Regions from separate parts of the Pandoraea morbifera genome, predicted to be linked through region 1. Evidence: predicted binding sites of a transcription regulator. Region 1 holds the regulator's gene; the other holds the start of a gene.
The links. The regulator sigma-54, encoded in region 1, starts transcription at its own class of promoters, with help from an activator protein. The targets are predictions, from matches to a motif close to TGGCANGNAANCTGCTTT.
Positions count from the first base shown of each region.

Region 1 (4,420 bases):
GTTCAGGTGACCCACGAGGTCCGCGCTGGAGGTCGCGGTAGCCACGCTTTCGGGCGTGAAGCCGCGCTCCCATCCCTCATGGCCGGTCAGCCACGACAGGCGCAGCGTGGCCGCGTTGTCGTCGAATATGCTCTGCGCGTTGATGCCGGTCAGTTCCACCGCGTCGCCTCGTTCGGTTGGGTGTGGGAGCTACGGAATTCGTCTGTCTTTGCGGCGATACCCGTGAATATCGGCGGAAATCGGCGAGCCCTTGCGGGCTCAGGGCTGCCAGTTCGCGAGCGCGGCGTGAATGACTTCGGCGTCGGGCGCCGTGGTCAATGTCTCGCGCATCGAGCGATCGGAGAGCAACTGGGCAATTTCGGACAGAATCTCGAGATGCTGCTGGGTTGCCTGTTCCGGAACCAGGAGGAAGAAGAGCAGGGAGACGGGCTGGCCGTCGGGGGCTTCGAACGGAATCGGGTCGGCCAGGCGCACGAAGGCGGCCATCGGATGCTTCAGGCCCTTGATCCGGCCGTGCGGAATCGCCACGCCTTCCCCCAGCCCGGTCGAGCCCAGACGCTCGCGCGCAAACAGATTGTCGGTGACAAGCGCGCGCGTGAGCCCGGCATTGCTCTCGAAGAGCAGCCCGGCTTGCTCGAAGACGCGCTTCTTGCTGGTGACGGACAGTCCAAGCAGGATGTTGGACGCAGGTAAGAGTTTGACTAAACGATTCATCTTGTAATACGGGCGAACGCGTAGTCGCCCTCCAACCCCCGATTGACCTCGCATTATAGACCACCCGTCGCTGCGCCCGCGCCAACGCGCGGAACTCGTCGGGACCATACAAAAGGGGCCGTTCAACGGCCCCGCGGTGGGTGATGCCAGACTTATGACAGACGTAGGTTCGCGCGTGAGGTTCCGTGCGGCTTCTCGTCAGTGTCGGTCAATGCGACGACCTCTCCCGGATGGACTTATTGCAGCGGTTCCGCCTCTGGAGGTTGCTGGTGCTTGAGTGCCTCGCGGCCGTGATCCTGAACCTTGTCCTTGTATTGCATTACCTTGCGGTCGAGCATGTCGATCAGCTTGTCGATGGCAGCGTACATATTCTCGTCACACTTCTCGACGAAAATTTCCTTGCCCTTGAGATACACCGTGATGCTGGCGATCTGGCGCCCGGTCTTCTCCTTGGTCTTGTCGACAGAGAGGATCACCTCGGCGCCGATGAGCTGATCGAAGTGCCTCAACACGCGTTCGAGCTTGTTGACGACGAATTCGCGCAGCGACGGCGTGAGTTCGAGATGATGTCCACTGATCTTCAGATTCATAGCTGCTCTCCTTGCTGAAATGCCGAAGTGCAGGCCGCGTCACGAGCGACGCCGGCTGATGAGAGCCATTGGCGTGACGCAATGTCGCACTGCGGCGTAACGCCCCAGCGAGCCAACATGGCGCACCAGGACCGTACTACAAAGATTTGCGCAAGTTGACTGCGGGGATTCGCATGGCCTCGCGGTACTTCGCGACAGTGCGCCGCGCCACCACGAACCCTTGCTCTGCCAGCAGTTCCGCGATACGGCTGTCGGAAAGGGGGCTCTGCGGGTCTTCTGCTCCTATGAGTTGCTTGATGAGTGCGCGGATGGCCGTCGATGACGCTGCGCCGCCCGCTTCCGTGGCCACGTGCGAACCAAAGAAGTACTTGAGCTCGAAAGTCCCGAATGGAGTGAGCATGTACTTACTGGTTGTCACCCGTGAAATCGTGGATTCATGTAAACCCAGCGTATCAGCAATCTCGCGTAAAACCAAGGGCCGCATGCCGATTTCGCCATGCGTGAAGAAGTTCTTCTGTCGCTCGACGATCGCCTGCGCGACACGCAGGATCGTGTCGAACCGTTGCTGGATGTTCTTGATCAGCCATCGGGCTTCCTGGAGCTGCTGCTGCAGATTGCCGGTGCCCGGATCGTTGCGGTTGTTTCGCAGAATTCGCGCGTACATCTCGTTGATGCGCAGTCGCGGCATGACCTCGGGATTGAGTTCGGCGATCCAGTTGCTGCCCTGCTTGCGCACCAGCACGTCGGGCACCACGTAATCGGCCTGCGGCGAGCCATAGGCCGCGCCGGGGAACGGGTCGAGCGAGCGAATCAGGTGATGCGCCGCGCGCAGACTGTCCTCGCTCACGCCGAGCAGGCGACGCAGACGCGTGTAATCGCGTGCGGCGAGCAGTTCCAGGTGATCCGAGACGATGCGTAGCGAGAGCGTGCGCACGCTGCTTGGCGGAAGGCGCTGCAACTGCAGACGCAGGCATTCGGACGGCGTACGCGCGCCCACACCGGCCGGATCGAAGCTCTGCAGCAGCGCGAGCGCCGCGTTGATCTCTTCGGTCTCGAGCGCCAGCTCTTCCGGCATGTCCGCCTGGATTTCGTCGAGCATGGTACCGAGGTAGCCGTCTTCGTCGAGCGATTCGATCAGGAATTCGACGAGCGCGCGATCGCGCGGCCCGGCCTTGGTCAGGCGCAACTGCGCGAGCAGGTGTTCGCGAAGGTTGGGGTGATCGACATGCAACTGCGGACGCGCGTTGTCGTCGTCGTCTGAGGCGCTGCCCGAGCGGGCGAAATCGTTAAGACTCCAATCGCTGCCGCTGTCCTGGTTGCTGTCGTCGAAGCGGGTCTGGCCGTCGAGCTCGCGGGTTTCGTCATGGCCGTTGGCCGACTCGGGGCCTTCGCTGCCGCTGCTCGCCGACGTGCCGCGCTCGTTGCGCAGCGACCCGTCCGTGCCGACACGTACCGAGCCCGCGAGCCAGTCGTCCTCGCGTTCGAGCATCGGGTTCTGGGTGAGGGCGTGCTCGACTTCCTGCTGAAGTTCGAGCGTCGACAGTTGCAACAACCGGATGGATTGCTGCAACTGCGGCGTGAGGGTCAGGTGCTGCGAGGTGCGGAGTTGAAGAGTCGGTTTCATAGCGTGTCTCGCCTTCATTGTAGAGGCTTTGTCACGCCAGCGGAACCGGCCCGGCGCCCTATCGGTGGCAGGGTTTACATGCGAAAAATTTGCTTTACATCCGGAAATTCTCGCCCAGATACACGCGCCGGACGCTCTCGTCGGCCACGATCTGATCGGGGGTGCCTGCGGCGAGCACCGAGCCTTCGCTAATGATGTAGGCGTGATCGCAGATACCGAGCGTTTCCCGCACGTTATGGTCGGTGATCAGGACACCGATGCCCCGATCTTTCAGAAAACGCACGATTCGCTGGATTTCCAGCACGGCGATCGGATCGACGCCGGCAAACGGCTCGTCGAGCAGGATGAAGCGCGGTTGCGTTGCCAGCGCCCGGGCGATTTCCACGCGGCGGCGTTCGCCGCCGGAGAGCGACATGGCCGGATTCTCGCGCAGATGGCTCACCTGGAGCTCGTCGAGCAGGGCTTCGATGCGTCGCTCGATCTCGTCGCGCTTGAGCGGCTTGCCCTGGGCGTCGACCTGTAGTTCGAGCACGGCGCGAATATTGTCCTCGACCGTAAGCTTGCGAAACACCGACGCTTCCTGCGGCAGGTACGAGACCCCCATGCGGGCGCGCTCGTGAATCGGCAATTCGCTGATCAGGTTGCCATCGAGCTGGATTTCGCCGTCGTCGGCGGGCACGAGCCCCACGATCATGTAGAACGAGGTCGTCTTGCCCGCGCCGTTGGGGCCGAGCAATCCCACGACTTCGCCGCTTTTCACGTCCAGCGACACGTCCTTCACGACGGTGCGCGCGCCGTATTGCTTCTTGAGCGAGCGCACGACCAGCGCGCTCGGCTTGCCTGACGGCCCGGCGCCCGGGTTGATGGTCGAGGCGTTGTTGGCAGAATTACTCACGCGGATTCCCGATGCTTTTGGAGGGAGACAGCGGCGGCAGATCGCCCTTGGGGGCTGCGGCCGGCTTGCTGCCCGGGCCGCCGGTCGCGGGTGCGGCGCCCGTCGCATTGCGCGGCGCGAGCGTGGCGCGTACGCGGCCGTTCGGATTGTTGGCGTTGACCTGATCGGCACCGCTGTTCGCGGTATAGACCTCGTTGTACGTGTCGTAAGTGATCACGCTGCCATGGATTTCGTCGAGCACGCGCGTGCCGCCGGCCAGGCGCTTGAGCGTGGCCTGCGTGGTGAGCGTGGCGACTTCCGTCTTGCCGTTGTAGTAGATCGTCTGGCCCCAGCCGTCGATATATTCGTCGAGGCCGTCGCGCTTCTGGCGCATGTAGGCGAGGGGGCCGCCCGGCTTGTAGTAGGCGGTGGCGTACTGGTAGCCCTCGGGATCCTGAGTCACTTCGACGCGATCGGCCTTGAGGAGGATGGTCCCCTTGGTCATCGTCACGTTGCCCGTGAAGATGTTGACCTGCTTGAGGTCGTCGTAGCTCATGTGATCCGACTCGATGTTGAGCGGCTTGTCGCGGTCGGCGCGTTCGGCATGGGCGAGCGGCG
Region 1 covers NZ_CABPSD010000002.1:418,668-423,087, reverse strand. The annotation lists gene hprK (HPr(Ser) kinase/phosphatase) at 1-159, opposite strand, end outside; gene ptsN (PTS IIA-like nitrogen regulatory protein PtsN) at 259-714, opposite strand; gene hpf (ribosome hibernation-promoting factor, HPF/YfiA family) at 951-1,304, opposite strand; gene PMO31116_RS05325 (RNA polymerase factor sigma-54) at 1,441-2,928, opposite strand; gene lptB (LPS export ABC transporter ATP-binding protein) at 3,023-3,793, opposite strand; gene lptA (lipopolysaccharide transport periplasmic protein LptA) at 3,816-4,420, opposite strand, start outside.

Region 2 (4,420 bases), on a different contig from region 1:
CGGCGGCTGACGCTCGCCGCGCTCGTCGAGAATCGCCACCTCCATGCCGGTGCGCGGCATGCCGCACGTACCCACTCGTGCATCGGGCGCGTCGTCGTCTTCGCTATGCAGCCACGGCGGCAACACGGTGATGTTGCCGGTCACCTCGCCCAGTCCGTAGTACTGCACCAGCACGCGCCCCAGCTTCTGCAGCGCGTATTTCTGGTCGGCGCGATACATGGGCGCGCCCGCGTAGATCACGAAACGCAGCGAGCTGTGGTCGTACTGGTCCACCGCCGGATCCTCGACCAGCATCTTCACGATGGTGGGCACCGTGAACATGTTGTCCACGCGATGGCGCTCGATCGCCTGCCACACCTGCGCCGCGTCCATCTTTTCTCCCGCCAGGAGCACGCTCGCCGCGCCACGCGCGGTGTTGACGATGGCATGAATGCCGGCGCCATGCGAGAGCGGCGCGACGACCATCGAGCGGCTGCGATACGTGATGCCAGGCATCAGGTCGGCCAGATGGTTCGTGACGACGAACGCCATCTGCCCGTGCGAGAGCACGCCCGCTTTCGGATGTCCGGTCGTGCCGGATGTGTAGAAGAACCACAACGGGTCCTCGTACTCGACTTCCGCCTCGTAACCGGCCGCGCCCATATGCTCGGCCACGAGCGTTTCGTAATGGAATTCACCCTGACGCGGCGTGCCCAGCGCAATCACATGGCGCAGGGCGGGCGACGCGGCACGCACGGCGTCGACGTGTCCCTCGAAGCCGGCGTCGTAGATCATGACGCACGCACCGCTCGATTGCCCGAGATACGCCGCCTCGGGCGCGGTAATGCGGAAGTTCGTCGGCACCCACACGGCGCCGAGCCGAAACGCGATCCACGCGCTCTCGAAAATCGGCAGGTTGTTGCGCGAGTGAACCAGCAACTTGTCGCCCTTGCCCACGCCCAACTTGCGCAGCGCGTCGACGGCTGCATTCACGCGAGCGTCGATCTGCGCCCACGTAGTGACCTTGTCGCCGACGATCACCCCGGGCTCGTCCGGGTGACGCCGGGCAACGTCGGCCAGCAGCCGGCCGAGATTCATGACCTTCTTGAGCATGTCGCTCGTCTCCTCTACTTTCTTATGGCTCAGTCTTGCAATATGACGGCCCCGGCCAGCGCCGGGCCCCTGCCTGATACGTTCTGCGCACCCCAACGGCCCGGCGTGCCTCGATGACGCCAAATGCGGCTTGATGCAACTTGATGCGCCTTGATGCGGTTCAGGCTAACGCGACGCAATCCGTCCGGACGCGTCGCGGCGTCCCAATGCGACGTCTCATCGCGCCTCGAGAATGCTGACGTAATTGGCCACGGCCGCGCCGCCCATGTTGAACACGCCCGCGAGCTTCGCGTTCGGGATCTGCATGTCGCCGGCGGTGCCCGTGAGCTGCATGGCCGCCATCACGTGCATCGACACGCCCGTCGCACCGACCGGATGTCCCTTGGCCTTGAGACCGCCCGAGGGATTGACCGGCAGCAGACCGTTCTTTTCCGTCAGGCCTTCGGCGATCACGTTGGCGCCCTGGCCGGGCTTCGCGAGCCCCATCGCTTCGTACTCGATCAGTTCGGCAATGGTGAAACAGTCGTGCGTCTCGACCAGCGACAAGTCCTTCAGCGACACGCCCGCCACGCCCAGCGCCTGACGCCAGGCATGCTGACCGCCTTCGAAGGCCAGCGGATCCCGGCGCGACAGCGGCAGGTAATCGTTGACCTGTACGGCCGCGCGAAAGCCCACGGCCTTGGGCATCGTGCGTGCGACGTCGGCCGACGAGATCACCAGCGCGGCGGCCCCGTCGGAGACCATCGAGCAATCGGTGCGCTTGAGCGGACCGGCCACGAAAGGATTCTTCTCGGAGACGTTACGGCAGAAGTCGTAGCCGAAGTCGCGGCGCATGTGCGCGTACGGGTTCACCGCGCCATTGCGATGATTCTTTGCCGCGATGCGCGCGAGCGCGTCGGACTGATCGCCGTAACGCTCGAAGTAGGTTTGCGCGATCGTGCCGAACACGCCGGCAAAGCCGCCGGGAATGCCCGCCTCTTCCCGCGCATAGCTGCATTTGAGCAGGACGTCGCCGACTTGCGGCGTGGCCAGCTCGGTCATCTTCTCGAAGCCGATCACGAGCACGTGCGTCGCCTTGCCGGCCTCGATGGATTGCAAGCCGCCGTGAACCGCCGCCGAACCCGTGGCGCAGGCGTTCTCGTAACGCGTGGCGGGCTTGAAGCGCAGGCCGGGAATACGGTTGAAGACGAGCGAAGACGGAAAGTCCTGATACAGGAAACCGCCGTTGAAGGTGCCGACATGAATCGAGTCGATCTGCTCGGGCGCAAGGCCCGCGTCGTCGAGAGCGGCTTGTGCGACATCGGCCAGCAGAACTTCGGCATCGACGTTATCGAGTTTGCCGAACTGGGAGTGGGCCCAGCCGGTAAGGCATGCAGCAACCATGAAGTGTTCTCCGGAAAATTGGGGTCATCCAGACTCCGGTGAGCAATTTCGATGCCAGACAAATGCGCCCGCCCGATTTGACGTGATGCGGGCGCCATTCGGTGCGGCGCGGGCGGCGTCGACCTGCCCCCTGCGTCCTCCTTGCAGCGGCAACGCTTGTGGCGCGCCGGCAATTGACGCAAGCGTAAAGCGCATGTCACCCGCCGGGCAAGTGAATTCGAGTGCACCCCGCGTGAAGCGAATTTGCTGTGCTGCAACACGCCGGGTGTGTCGCACGGTCGATGCGACACCTGTCGCATCGCGACGATGTCCGGCCTGCGACAGGTGTCGCAAATTGCGCGACAGATGCGACACCTGTCGCACCGCGACGCATCGCGCGCGCAAGTGGATCCGTCATTGCCCGAGGTATGAAGCGGCCGCGCCACCGGTCGTTCCATCAGGCAAAAGCCGGCGAAACAACGTGGGATGGTGCGTGGCGGCGCAGGCTGGCGATGCGAGGGATTTCACCGATGCTTAACAACGTAAGGGTTTTCCCGCTCGGCGCGCGATCTGGCATTCGACTTGCGTAAGATAGCCAGGCCACTCGCACGCCGCAGGATGCGAGCCGGCCGGGGCGCTGCAAGGCAACACGCCGGCGCGCCTCGCGCTTCAGATGCGGTCACCAAACCAATAAACAGGAGACATGCAGTATGAGCACCATGGATCGCCGCCACTTCATCAAGGTCGTGGCAGCCACGTCGGCAGCCGCCGCGACGGGGTTGTACCAAACGCAGGCACACGCCGCCGAATTCACGCTGAAGTTCGCGAACAATCTCCCCGTCAGCCACCCGATGAATATCCGCGCCAAGGAGATGGCGCAGAAGATCGCCGAGCAGTCGAAGGGCCGCATCGACTTCCAGATCTATCCGAACAACCAGCTCGGCAGCGACAGCGACATGCTGAGCCAGATTCGCGCAGGCGCGATCGACTACTTCACGCTCTCGCCGCTGATCCTCGGCACACTCGTGCCGTCGGCACAGATCTCCGGAGTGGGCTTCGCATTCAAGGACTACAGCCAGGTGTGGGCCGCGATGGACGGCGACCTCGGTGCGCACGTGCGCGGCCAGATCGCCAAAACCTCGGTGTTCGCTTTCGACAAGATCTGGGAGAACGGCTATCGCCAGATCACCACGAGCAGCCGTCCGATCAACTCGCCCGCCGATCTCAAGGGCCTGAAGATCCGCGTGCCGACGAGCCCGCTGTGGACGTCGATGTTCAAGGCGTTCGATGCCTCGCCCACGTCGATCAACTTCGCCGAAGTGTATTCGGCCCTGCAAACGCACATCGTCGAAGCGCAGGAAAACCCGCTGGCGTTGCTGACCACGGCCAAGCTCTACGAAGTGCAGAAATACGTGTCGATGACGAATCACATGTGGGACGGCTTCTGGTTCCTCGCCAACAAGCAGAAGTGGGACAAGCTGCCCAAGGATCTGCAGGCGATCGTGACGGCCAACGTGAACGCTGCCGCCATGTTGCAGCGCGACGATGTGCGCAAGCTCAACGACGGTGTAATGGCCGAGCTCAAGCAGAAGGGCCTCGTGTTCAATGCGCCCAACAATGAGCAATTCCGCGACAAGCTGCGCAGCGCGGGCTTCTATGCCGAATGGCACAAGAAGTTCGGCGATGAGGCTTGGTCCATGTTGGAAAAGTACACCGGGAAGCTCGCGTAAATGGAAACGTTGACGATGACGGCCGAGCCGACGCACGCGCTCGCCCGCCTCTTCTGCCACGTCAACCGCGCGGTGATGAAAGTCACCGAGGCGGTTGCCGTGCTGCTGGTGGTGGCGGAAACACTCATCCTGCTCGCGGGCGTGGTCTCGCGTTACGGGTTCGACAATCCGCTCACGTGGTCGGACGAGCTCGCCCAGATCCTGTTCATCTGGCTCTCGATGCTCGGCGCCGTGCT
Region 2 covers NZ_CABPSD010000009.1:249,745-254,164, reverse strand. The annotation lists gene PMO31116_RS16365 (acyl-CoA synthetase) at 1-1,125, opposite strand, end outside; gene PMO31116_RS16360 (acetyl-CoA acetyltransferase) at 1,309-2,475, opposite strand; gene PMO31116_RS16355 (TRAP transporter substrate-binding protein) at 3,165-4,184, shown strand; gene PMO31116_RS16350 (TRAP transporter large permease) at 4,200-4,420, shown strand, end outside.
Region 2: the regulator sigma-54 is predicted to act here: its motif matches at 2,515-2,532, upstream of PMO31116_RS16360 (acetyl-CoA acetyltransferase).